Regions from separate parts of the Paenibacillus sp. N3/727 genome, predicted to be linked through region 1. Evidence: riboswitches for the same ligand, from Rfam matches in the RefSeq annotation. Region 1 holds a riboswitch; the other holds the start of a gene.
What was found. A riboswitch is a leader RNA that binds a small molecule or an ion and turns the genes downstream of it on or off. The one in region 1 is predicted to bind ZMP and ZTP.
Positions count from the first base shown of each region.

Region 2: linked by a shared signal. The riboswitch ahead of rpiB (ribose 5-phosphate isomerase B) and the one ahead of MNQ98_RS18395 (bifunctional 5,10-methylenetetrahydrofolate dehydrogenase/5,10-methenyltetrahydrofolate cyclohydrolase) in region 1 are both predicted to bind ZMP and ZTP.

Region 1 is NZ_CP093336.1:4,018,108-4,023,894, forward strand. Features, by position in the region: gene MNQ98_RS18380 (Na+/H+ antiporter subunit A) at 1-922, opposite strand, end outside; gene MNQ98_RS18385 (hypothetical protein) at 1,177-1,410, shown strand; gene MNQ98_RS18390 (hypothetical protein) at 1,745-2,020, opposite strand; gene MNQ98_RS18395 (bifunctional 5,10-methylenetetrahydrofolate dehydrogenase/5,10-methenyltetrahydrofolate cyclohydrolase) at 2,201-3,049, opposite strand; ZMP/ZTP riboswitch at 3,120-3,197, opposite strand; gene MNQ98_RS18400 (hypothetical protein) at 3,255-3,434, opposite strand; gene MNQ98_RS18405 (MmcQ/YjbR family DNA-binding protein) at 3,567-3,929, opposite strand; gene MNQ98_RS18410 (Cof-type HAD-IIB family hydrolase) at 3,997-4,797, opposite strand; gene MNQ98_RS18415 (glycine-rich domain-containing protein) at 4,955-5,787, shown strand, end outside.
Region 2 is NZ_CP093336.1:5,879,257-5,885,043, forward strand. Features, by position in the region: gene MNQ98_RS27495 (serine hydroxymethyltransferase) at 138-1,388, opposite strand; gene MNQ98_RS27500 (TIGR01440 family protein) at 1,448-2,035, opposite strand; gene rpiB (ribose 5-phosphate isomerase B) at 2,187-2,642, opposite strand; ZMP/ZTP riboswitch at 2,785-2,866, opposite strand; gene MNQ98_RS27510 (low molecular weight protein arginine phosphatase) at 2,987-3,565, opposite strand; gene MNQ98_RS27515 (manganese efflux pump MntP) at 3,611-4,171, opposite strand; gene MNQ98_RS27520 (L-threonylcarbamoyladenylate synthase) at 4,268-5,500, opposite strand; gene spoIIR (stage II sporulation protein R) at 5,753-5,787, opposite strand, start outside.

The sequences.
Region 1 (5,787 bases):
TTATCGTTGAAAACGCAAGCAGTGCCTTTAGATCAGTCTGCTTAATGGCCCGGATGGATCCGTAAATCAACGTAGTAAGGCCGACAGTTGTAACTAGCCAGAACCATTCCGCCTGCCCGGCAAACACCGGACTAAAGCGAGCAACCAAATAAAGCCCTGCTTTAACCATTGTTGCCGAGTGAAGATAGGCGCTGACTGGAGTCGGTGCTTCCATCGCATCCGGCAGCCAAATATGAAACGGAAACTGGGCCGATTTCGTAAAGGCGCCAAGCAGAATCAAAATCATGGCGGGGATAAATAATGTATGATCTGTCATTTCAGGAACCTGACCAATGATCTCCCTTACGCTCATGCTTCCGGACATAATAGAAACCATCAGGAAGCCAGTAAACATGGCAAGACCGCCGAATACTGTAATGAGCATCGATTTCAGAGCTCCGTATCTTGATCGTTCACGGGAATACCAGAAAGCAATCAGCAGAAAGGATGAAACGCTAGTCAACTCCCAAAAGCCGTAAAGAACCATCACATTATCGGACAAAACGACACCAAGCATCGCACCCATGAACAGAAGCAGGTATACATAAAACCGATGAATCGCTTCCTTGTTCTTATCCATATAAAAGACGGAATATAGAATGACTAACAAGCCGATTCCAGTAATCATCAGGGCGAACAAAAGGCTGAGCCCATCCAGATATACCGTAAAATTGATGCCCAGGGAAGGTATCCACGGTAAGCTTGAGAACACTCCCTCACCTTCCTGTACAGAAGGAATTCTGCTTAGGAAATAAACAAATAAGATGACCGGTACAGGAAGGACAAACCATCCTGTGTGAATACGTTTCGTAAACTTGTAAATAAGAGGTACCAGAACGGCAAAAATAATAGGTGCCATAATGGCGGCATGAAGCAGCGACAAGTTGATTCCTCCTTAACCCAAATATGTTAATCTTTCCTCAGTATTGCCAATCCAATATTCGTAAGACCAAAAAAACGCAAAAAGAGCCTGCTGTTGGCAGGCTCCTCCGGTTATTTCCATATGTAATTATTAGCTTATAAGTAAACACATCACAAACTGTGAATCAGTATAGCCCATAAATAACGCTTTTGTCAAAGGCAATGTGAATAAAAATACACAAAATGGGCATCACTCTTAAGTGAGGAGTGATTAGAATGATCGTCCGAAAGATTACAGTATGCTGTGTTTTGTTTGCTTTTCTTGTGCTGGGAGCCGCTGTGCTGAACAGGCATGTCAGCCGGGTACACTACCCAGAACCCAAGTATGCACCACACAGTCCCAAGTATAATATAAACACAATCAGCGCAAAGGAAACGGATCTAGATCTAGGAGCCCAATCCTTTGGTCCACGTGAATACATCCGAATTATTCAACGTCCGGCTGACTAATTATCCCCGAACACAAACATACCGAGGGAGAAATATACAGCCGTCCAGAGAAAAGCTGCTGAATAGGAATATATGGCGAATCTCGGATATGACATTCCCTTCATCCCAATGACATAGGGAGTCAGTGTCCGAAAGTCAGGCACAAATCTTTGCAATTCATTTTGGTGTTATCAGTTTATAAAATCAGGCATATTCCGGGAACCTGCTTGAGCCAAGTCTTCATTTCCGACTTTGGTCCAGTTATTTACTGGACCGTGCGATCTTTATAGGCGCCCATAAGATAAAAAAACCGTCAGCTATGCGCTGACGATTTTTATCACATTACTATTCATTGTTATAAACTTTTAAAGGCTTCAATGAATCCGGATGGGTCTTCCTTGACAGTATAAGAATAAACTCCAAGCTTCGTATGCAGGTATAAAAATCCCCCTACATCCCCCATCTGACGGAAAGACAGGTCAAACACATCTACGATGGGAAATTCACGATAATGGGTTACAATCTTATCGCGATATAAATATAACGTCCGATGATCCTCATACATCACTTGTTCCGTACTTCCAACTTCCCTTTGAATCTTATAATAGGGCTGTACAGCCAACCACTCCATATCCGCCCTCCCTATAGTTAGTTTGAGAATAGGTCGATCCATGTTCTTACCTAACATATACTAATCAGGTGCATAATATCATAGCAATCGACTGCAAAACAACTTTCAGACATTCTCATATAACAAAAACGGCTTGCCATCCTTTTACAGGACAGCAGCCGTCTTAACATGCGCTCAAACTTATGCTTTCATCGATCTTTCAGCGGCATCAACCGTATGTTTCAGCAGTGTGGCAATCGTAACAGGTCCTACTCCGCCCGGAACTGGGGTAATTGCACTAGCATGCGGGAAGCAAGCTTCATAATCGCAATCTCCGATATTTCCTTCGTTGTAACCAGCATCCATAATGACAGCACCTGGTTTAATCCAATCTCCCTGTATGAAGTTCGGTTTTCCAACCGCTGCCACCACGATATCACCTTGGGACACCAGTTGATCCAAATTTTGTGTTCTGGAATGGCAAATTGTTACCGTTGCATTCCGGTTCAGAAGCATCATAGATACCGGTTTGCCGAGGATAGGACTTCTCCCAACGACAACCGCATGTTTTCCTTCAATCGGAATGTGGTAAGCATCCATAATTGCCATAATCGCTGCAGGCGTGCAGGAAGGAAATAGAGCCTGACCAAACGCATTTTGAGCAAAACCGAGCATTGTTACACCATCTACGTCTTTTTCAATCGATATCGCTTCAAACGCGGCCCGCTCATCAATGTGATGCGGCACAGGATGCTGCAGCAAAATCCCGTGCACAGAAGGGTCGTTATTCAGCTCTTTTATTACATGGATTAACTGTTCAGTAGAAGTCATCTGATCCAATACCACACGCTTGGAGTCAATCCCCAGCCTCTTGCATGCGTTGCCCTTCATACGGACATACGTTTCCGAAGCAGGGTCATCTCCGACCAGTACCGTCGCCAGGCAAGGTGTTGTCCCTTCCTGAACCAACTTTTCCACACGCTCTTTCAATGCTTCTTTAATGCTGTTCGCCACTTGATTGCCATCCAAAATCAACGTTTCCTTGCTCATGTGATCAGCCCTTTCGACAATTTATGTTTATAGAAACACAAAGAGGTAAGGAGATCCTATGGAATCTCCTTACCTCTGCCCAGGCGTACGGCTGTTATCTATGTGCTCCCTCATGGTATTCCATGTTACGCCAGTTACACATAGTGACTTTTTCTTAATATATCACGTTTTGCTGAGGGGCGCACCTTTAATTGCAGATGAATTTTTAACCTTTTTTTCGCTTGCCAAGCCGTTCCATAACTTCCAGCGCCGCTACAAACAAAACGAACAAAATGAACAAAGAAATAGATCTTCCATAGTCAATCAGTCCGAACTGTGGCGCAACCGCTGCGGTAATTCCAACGATAACGATGCCCAGCACAGAAAATTTCCAACCTTTAAGCATAATGAATGGCTCCTCGCTGCTTCACTTCCTGATTCGTCCATTATACTATGCGTAGGGATGAAAATTACATATCTCTTTTGAACCTATGCCTAAGTTGATCAACACATCACGTCAAACATGCGATACTCTAATTCACACCGCTTCACTAATCGAATCTCGCATAGATTTGGGAAGACTCTTAAATACCAGTTCGTAGGAGTGATCAATCATGTCCTGCAAATCTGATATCGTTAAGGAGCCGTCACAGATGACCGTATTCCAATGTTTCTTGTTCAGATGATAGCCGGGCTGAACAGCAGCATGCTGTTCCCGAAGATTCTCAGCGATTACCGGATCACACTTTAATGCTATATGGGTAAACCCGTTCTCTTCAGATTTGGAGATCAGCGCATACATTTTACCCCCGACCTTTATAACGAGCGGAGCTGGACCGAACGGGTAGTCTTCTACAGCTCCTTTTTTGGTTAGACAGTATGTTATTAGATGGCTATGCATGAGATTTCTCTCCTTCATCCTTCATTTTACCTAAATATAACATGTACAAAGGATCCAGAAAACCTAGCTATACTACGGCGCTGTCAACCGACAGTAAACCGAGCTGCCGAAGTCCATGCATAATGCCGTCCTGATCGACATCCTTTGTTACATATCTGGCTACTTCCTTGACTACAGAATCCGCGTTCCCCATTGCCACACCATGGCCGACGAACTGCAGCATTTCCAGATCGTTCAGATTGTCTCCGAAAGCAATAACCTCTTCCCGCTTATAATATCCGAGATGTTGAATAAACTTCTCGATTCCAGCTGCTTTGGAACCCCCGGTCGGAATTACGTCAACGGCCACTTCATCCCACCGCACAAGTCGGAGCAGATCATTATATTCCACGATATATGCTGACTCTTCCTCTTCAGTACAAAATAGAGCCGCCTGATAAATATGTCTGCCCAAATAGTAGTCGGGATCACATTCCGGTATAGGTAATTTATGTGGGGCATAGCTGGCTTCAACGCGCTTATGGTAAGTCACATTCATTTTCGTATTTTCTTCACTAGTGTAAATGATCGGCTGGCCGATGCTTACAGCATACTCTTTAAGTGAATGTAGAACCTCTGTCGGAATTGGATTGCTATAAACCAACTTTCCCTTATAAACAACATACTGACCGTTTAAGCTGACATAAGAATCGATACCTAGCTCTTCCCGTAGCTCCTTGAACAGAAACGGTGGCCGTCCTGTCGCAATCGCAACCTCGTGTCCGTTTGCTGTTAATTCTTGAATCGCTTCCTTTGTTGACAAGGGTACCTTTTTATCATGGTCCAATAGAGTCCCGTCTATATCAAAAAAAACTAGTTTTTTGTTCATACTTATTTCCTCCTCATGATTTCGGTCACTTATCAAGCATAATTCATGAAAAGCATTTCAGGTCAAGGAAACATGCTAACCATTTTTCAGAATCTTTTGCATAAAATGTACAAATTTGTGATAATGCACTAAAGCCCTTAAGAAAGGACATAACGATATGAGCAAAGGTCTTATTGTAATTCTCATAATCATGGTCGTGTTCAGCTTGGCTTCGATCAGCCTGTTTTTACGTAAAAGTCTGAAAGAAGTACGATCCCGCTCAAGGTTAAATATTACCCGTAGGTTACGGGATGCTCCTTCACCACCTGATCTGGTCAGAGTAGACAGCCCAGCGGTAGATCTGGCTAACAAACTGAAACAATCGATTCCCGTAAGCTTCAAAGATGCATTAAGACAGAGAATGATGTCTGAGCATCCAGGCATCTCCGAACGTGAGTACGAATGGCGATGGCTTGAGCTACAACGGTTCTTCATTCTTTGTGCTGTTCTTGATCAAGTGCCCATGTTCAGTAAGGCGGTAGATGAGTTGTGGCATGAGATGCTGATGTATACACAGGAATACCAACGATTCTCAGAACGTTTTCTTGGAAGAATGCTTCATCACATCCCTAATGCTGCTGAAGCGGTACCTATACCCGGGGAAAGAGCATGGTTTGACCTCGTTTATGTTGAACTGTTTGGATGGACGCCACAAAGTGCTCTGCTATGGGGACCATTCTTTCGAAATCCTGTACCAAGAAATGAGATGGAGCCGTATCAGTACAAGTCAGGCTCCCTACCAGCAGATAGAAGATTCAACGCTTGGACGTATGAGCATTCCAGTGAAGCCCACAAGGCTATCGATGCGGTACTAACAGGATTACAGGAGCGGATTGATACCTCAATTAGACGTCCGGTCAATCAACACAAAGTGAATTACCATCATCCCGAGATCCTGCTTGCATCCGCTGTCTTTTTTTCATGGAATGATCCAGATGATTTTACACGTCA
Region 2 (5,787 bases), 1.9 Mb from region 1:
ACCTGGCATTATACTATCGTTTCCATTCCGTTCAAAAAGATGCCAAATCGCGCTGACAGAACCAAAAGCCCCGCCTTCTACGAAGACGGGGCCTGAAGAGCACCTTACAATACCTCACCTAACCAAGTTCGCATTGATTAGTATTTTAATTCCGGATAAAGCGGATATTGCTCTGTCAATTCAGCCACCATACGTCCAGCTTTAGTGAGTGTTTCCTCATCCTTCGGCTGACGGAGGGTCATAGCAATAACTTTACCGATCGTAACCATAGCTTCCTCATCCATGCCACGGGAAGTCACAGCTGGGGTACCGATCCGGATACCGCTTGTTACAAACGGACTTGTAGGGTCAAATGGAATCGCGTTCTTGTTCACGGTAATACCGATAGAATCCAGCACTTTCTCGGCATCTTTACCGGAAATGTCCAAATTACGGGTGTCCACCAGCATCAGGTGGTTATCGGTTCCGCCGGATACGATGTTAAGCCCTTCAGAAATCAGTGTGTCCGCAAGTACTTTGGCGTTCTTCACCACTTTTTCTGCATGCTCCTTGAAGGATGGGTCCAACGCTTCACCCAGCGCAACTGCTTTGGATGCAATGACGTGCATAAGTGGTCCGCCTTGAGTGCCCGGGAATACCGCTTTGTCGATAGCTGCAGCCCATGGCTGTTTGCACAGAATCAAGCCGCCGCGCGGTCCGCGCAGTGTTTTGTGAGTTGTTGTTGTAACGAAGTGTGCGTGAGGTACAGGGTTCGGATGCAATCCTGTAGCAACAAGCCCTGCGATATGAGCCATATCAACCATGAACAAGGCACCTACATCGTTGGCGATGGAAGCTAGTGCTTCAAAATCAATAATTCGCGGATAAGCGCTTGCGCCGGCAACAATCATACGCGGACGATGTTTGAAGGCTGCTTTGCGCACTTCGTTATAATCGATAAGGAAGGTATCTTCCTGCACACCATATGCTACAAAGTTATACAGAAGGCCGGATGCATTGACAGGACTGCCGTGCGTCAAGTGCCCACCGTGTGCCAGGTTCATACCAAGTACTGTATCGCCCGGTTTCAGCGCAGCCAGATAAACAGCCATGTTCGCCTGTGCACCGGAGTGAGGCTGAACGTTGGCATGCTCTGCACCGAACAGCTGCTTCGCACGATCACGTGCCAGCTCCTCAACAATATCAACACGCTCGCAGCCGCCATAGTAGCGCTTGCCTGGATAGCCTTCTGCATATTTATTCGTCAGGACTGATCCCATTGCTTCCATGACCGCTTCACTAACAATGTTCTCCGAAGCGATAAGTTCAATGTTGCTGCGTTGGCGCTTCAGTTCCAAATCCATCGCTTCCAGTACTGCCGGGTCACTCTTGCGCAAATGTTCCATCATATTCGTATCCTCCCTAAATTAAAAAATAATATATGGTTAATCATCAATCACAACTACATCTAATCACATGCCGACCTATCATTCTCCTGCTCCATCCGATATACAGCCCGTTCTCCACCGATCAATTTCGGTCTCGTCATTGCCGCTGTCACACGAGCCTTCCCGATGTACCGGATACTCGGCCGAAATGGCACCGCAACACGGCGCAGATGCATTCCGATCATCGTCTCACCGATATCGATACCCGCATGAGCGGAGATGCTCTCAGCCAGACACGGATCATGGAAGCTCCGGTAAGCAGCAGACGCCATAGATCCGCCCGCTTTAGGAACGGGCACTGCAGCTACTTCCGTCAGTCCCAATCGCTCGAGCAGTTCCCGTTCTACAACAAGTGCACGGTTCAGGTGTTCGCAGCACTGGTAAGCCGTATCGAAACCGAACTCAGCCTGTACCTCTGCGATTCCGTCCAGCACCTGCTGCGCAGTCTCCAGCACACCGCCGGTACCGATCTGGCGGCCGGTGATTTCACTTGTACTGGTCCCGACGACCAGCACCTTGCCTGCCCTGAGGCCTGCAGCCTCAGCCAATTCTCGCATAATCGTTACCGTTTGTTCTCTCAAGGCATGATCAACCGGGTAATCTGTCATGTGTTTCAGCCCTCCTTGGATACGATAGTCTGAAAGCCAACTGCCTGATGTCTTAGTTACTTAGGTTACTTAGGTTACTTAGTGACTTAGTGACTTAGTTACTTTAGTTACTTTAGTTACTTTAGTTACCGTACATCCTTGCAGTACGAGCTTATCCTTTCAGATAGCGTTCCTCAATGGCCTTGATTTTGTTCACCCTGCCAACATGCCGCTCACCCTGACTGAAGTCTGTCGTCAGCCAAGCTGTGACGATTTCTGCTGCAAGGCCGGGGCCCACCACTCGTTCGCCAAGTGCCAGCACGTTGCTGTCATTATGCTCGCGGGTAGCTTTTGCCGAAAATACATCATGCGTCAGCGCACAGCGGATGCCCGGCACCTTGTTCGCCGCAATGCTCATACCGATTCCCGTTCCGCAGATCAGAATTCCACGGTCAGCTTCTCCGGATACGACCTTTTCACATACCGGAAGCGCAAAGTCAGGATAATCTACCGAGTCGGAACAGCCGCAGCCTAAGTCTTCGACCTCATGCCCGAGATTCCGAATGACCTCCGTAATTTCCTCTTTCAAACGAATACCTGCATGATCCGTGCCCAATGCGATTTTCATAATGAAAAACCCCCTCGTATGTTTCATCTTTTGTATCGGCATTTTACAAAATGCTCGTACAACAACTCGTTTCATTATAACCCAAATTGTCAGCAAAAGACGAAAAAAAGAGCAGTCCGCGCACGTGTATCGTGCACCAATTGCTCTTTGCCCAGGCGACCGGCCGTATGTTCCGGTGCTCCATCGTGGTTTCATCCACTTCGTCGCCAGTTACACCGGAATCCGTGTTTTTCCCCTTCATCTTAAAACATACGGAAAAGAAAAGCAACGGATATTTATTCATAATTATGATCGGTAAATGACTTCAAGTATAACAACTACTGTACAGCCGCAAATCACGTTACTCACTCTCTCTCCAGCTTGTCCAGCAATCGGAACAGCGCTGAACGGATTTCTGCCGCTGTCTCCTCATACTCTTCCAGCGAACCTCCAAACGGATCGGAAATATCAAAACTCGGAATACGCTGACGCAGCTCGTTTAACCGAACCTTGTCTTTCTCCTGAAGCTCAATGCCAAGGGATCTCATCATCTCCATGGACGCCAGCAGACTGTCCTGCTCCTGCAGATCCGTAAGCACCTGCGCATCATTCTCGACGTATTCTTTTAGCGTATGAACCTTATCTGCCGCATAAGGAAACTGACGAATCGCATACTGTTTATGGGATAACGTCAATGTCAGAATCAGATCTGCCCACTCGACAAGATCCATACTCAGTGGCTTGGAGGACATGCCGTCCTTAATCTGCTGATCGCGGAGTACTGCTTCAGCATGACGTGAGATTGGCATTCCTTCTGCAGCCGAAACACCTGCGGAACGAACTTCAAGCGGAATCCCTCTCCCCTTGGCGAGTTTGCGCAGCATACCTTCAGCCATAGGACTGCGACAGGTGTTGCCGGTGCAGACGAACAATATGTTTTTCACGGTCTCCACCTCCCCGAAAGTGTATCTTTTACTGCCGTCATTGTATCAAAATATAAACATCAAACCAAATGCCAGCAAAATGACACCGCCGGTCATTTCTCCATATTCACCGAGTCTGCTACCCGCCTTTCGACCGAGCATCAGTCCGAAAATCGACATTAAGCCTCCGACCACACCGAAAGACGTTACAATGATCGCCGTATCATTCACGAACATGCCAAGCGAAACCCCTACCGAAAAAGAGTCGATACTGACACTAAGCGAAAACAGAAGCATTCCGAGCAGCGTGGTGTGATTCACCGGCCGACCTTCCTCTTTGCGAAAAGAGTTCCAGATCATATGTCCGCCCAGCAGCACAAGCAGGCCTCCTGCGGCGAGCCCCGTAACTTGTCCGAGCAAAACGCCAACATAACGGCCAGCAAGCAACCCGAGCAGCGGCATCAGCGTGTGGAAAAAGGCGATCAGCAGGCTGATGATCAGGACATGTTTCAGGCGGATGCCTCTCATTCCAACACCGATACCGAGTGAAAATGCATCCAAGCCCAGCGCCACGGCCATAATCAGGATCGTCGCGAGTTGCCCTAACTGGACAGACGTTTCCAACATGCCTTTTTCCCCCAAGTCCCTATGGTCTTGTACACCATATGCGGACAAGGGGGGAATGATGCCTAAAACCCTTGTGGACGGGTTCATGCTTGTCGCCTAATCTGAGGCAAGCCCATCATCGGACGCAAATATAATATGATGACCCGCCGCCTTCAGCAGCCGGTTCATCACCGCGGCGCCAAGACCTTTATCCGAGCAGGATTCTGCCAGGATAAAGGTCGCGCCTTCTTCATCGAATTGGCGCAGCCCGGCGTAGAGCCGGTGTGCCGCTTCCTCTGGTGCGGCCAGGCTGCCGAGCGAGACGGCAACGTCCGCGCGGTAGCGACCGATGTGCTCGTCGAACGACAGCACACCGGTCGTCTCCCCGCGCGCTTCGGCGGCGTCAAGCTCGGCCTGGATCTTGGCGGACACGGAATCCGCCGTCCGCCCCTGGACGATGCACAGCGCACCCTTGGGTGCGTAGTGCGTGTACTTCATGCCCGGCGAACGTGGCGTCGGGCTGTCTGCGCTCCCGGCGCGCGCAAGCGCCGGGTCGCGCTGCACGCTTGCCGCGAGCGCGGCAAGCTGCTCTTCCGTGACGCCGCCGGGGCGCAGCACCGTCACGGCACCGTCCTGGCCGGCCTGGACGACCGTCGACTCGACACCGACCCCCGCGGGGCCGCCGTCGAGAATGCCGTCGATGGCACCGGCCAGATCCTCAAACACATGTCCAGCCAGCGTAGGGCTTGGCCGGCCTGAACGGTTTGCGCTTGGCGCAGCAACCGGACAGCCTGCGGCGCTGATCAGTGCCAGCGCCACTCTGTGATCCGGCATGCGGACCGCAACCGTATCTAGTCCAGCCGTCACGCGCGGAGATACCGCGCCAGGCTTCACCGGCAGGACCAGTGTTAACGGTCCCGGCCAAAAAGCCTCCATCAACCGCCGCTCCGTATCATTCACTCCCAGCACGAGCTCGTCCAACTGAGACGTATCAGAAATATGCACAATAAGCGGATTATCGGAAGGGCGCCCTTTTGCAGCAAAAATCTGTTCCACCGCAGCTGTATTTCGGGCATCCGCACCGAGACCGTATACCGTTTCCGTTGGAAAAGCTACAGTCCCTCCGGCCGTAAGCACCGCACCAGCCTCATTTAGAGCTAAGGCATCCTCTGATCCCAGAGCCCATAAGGGAAAGCCCGCCTGCTCTTGATCTGCACCGCCGGCCAGTGGTTGTACGGTAGCAGAAGCTGCTGCTCCAGCTTCATGATTGACGCATACCCGCCACAGTTCCGTAACCTTATCCCCGGCGGGAAAGTCCTGTTCCGGATTTCCGTTCTCTTTTCGTTCCATTATTATCCCAAGCTTTCTTTATTATAGATCACCCAGCTCAGCAACATGCTCAAACACCAAGCCAGAATGGATTGCTATCACCATTTATCCAAAAGAAAAAGCGCTTGTAACCTCCAGCCCCGGCAGCCTCATGGCGGCCCCTTCGCTAAAGAGAAAGCACTCTTCTGCTTGAAATTGTATCATATTTCGCTACCATTGACGATGAAGAATTGACTAGCAGCCTTGCAGCTATCTTGGTGCCGATCCATTGACTTAGAACAACCCGACAATCCAATCCCACAAACCGA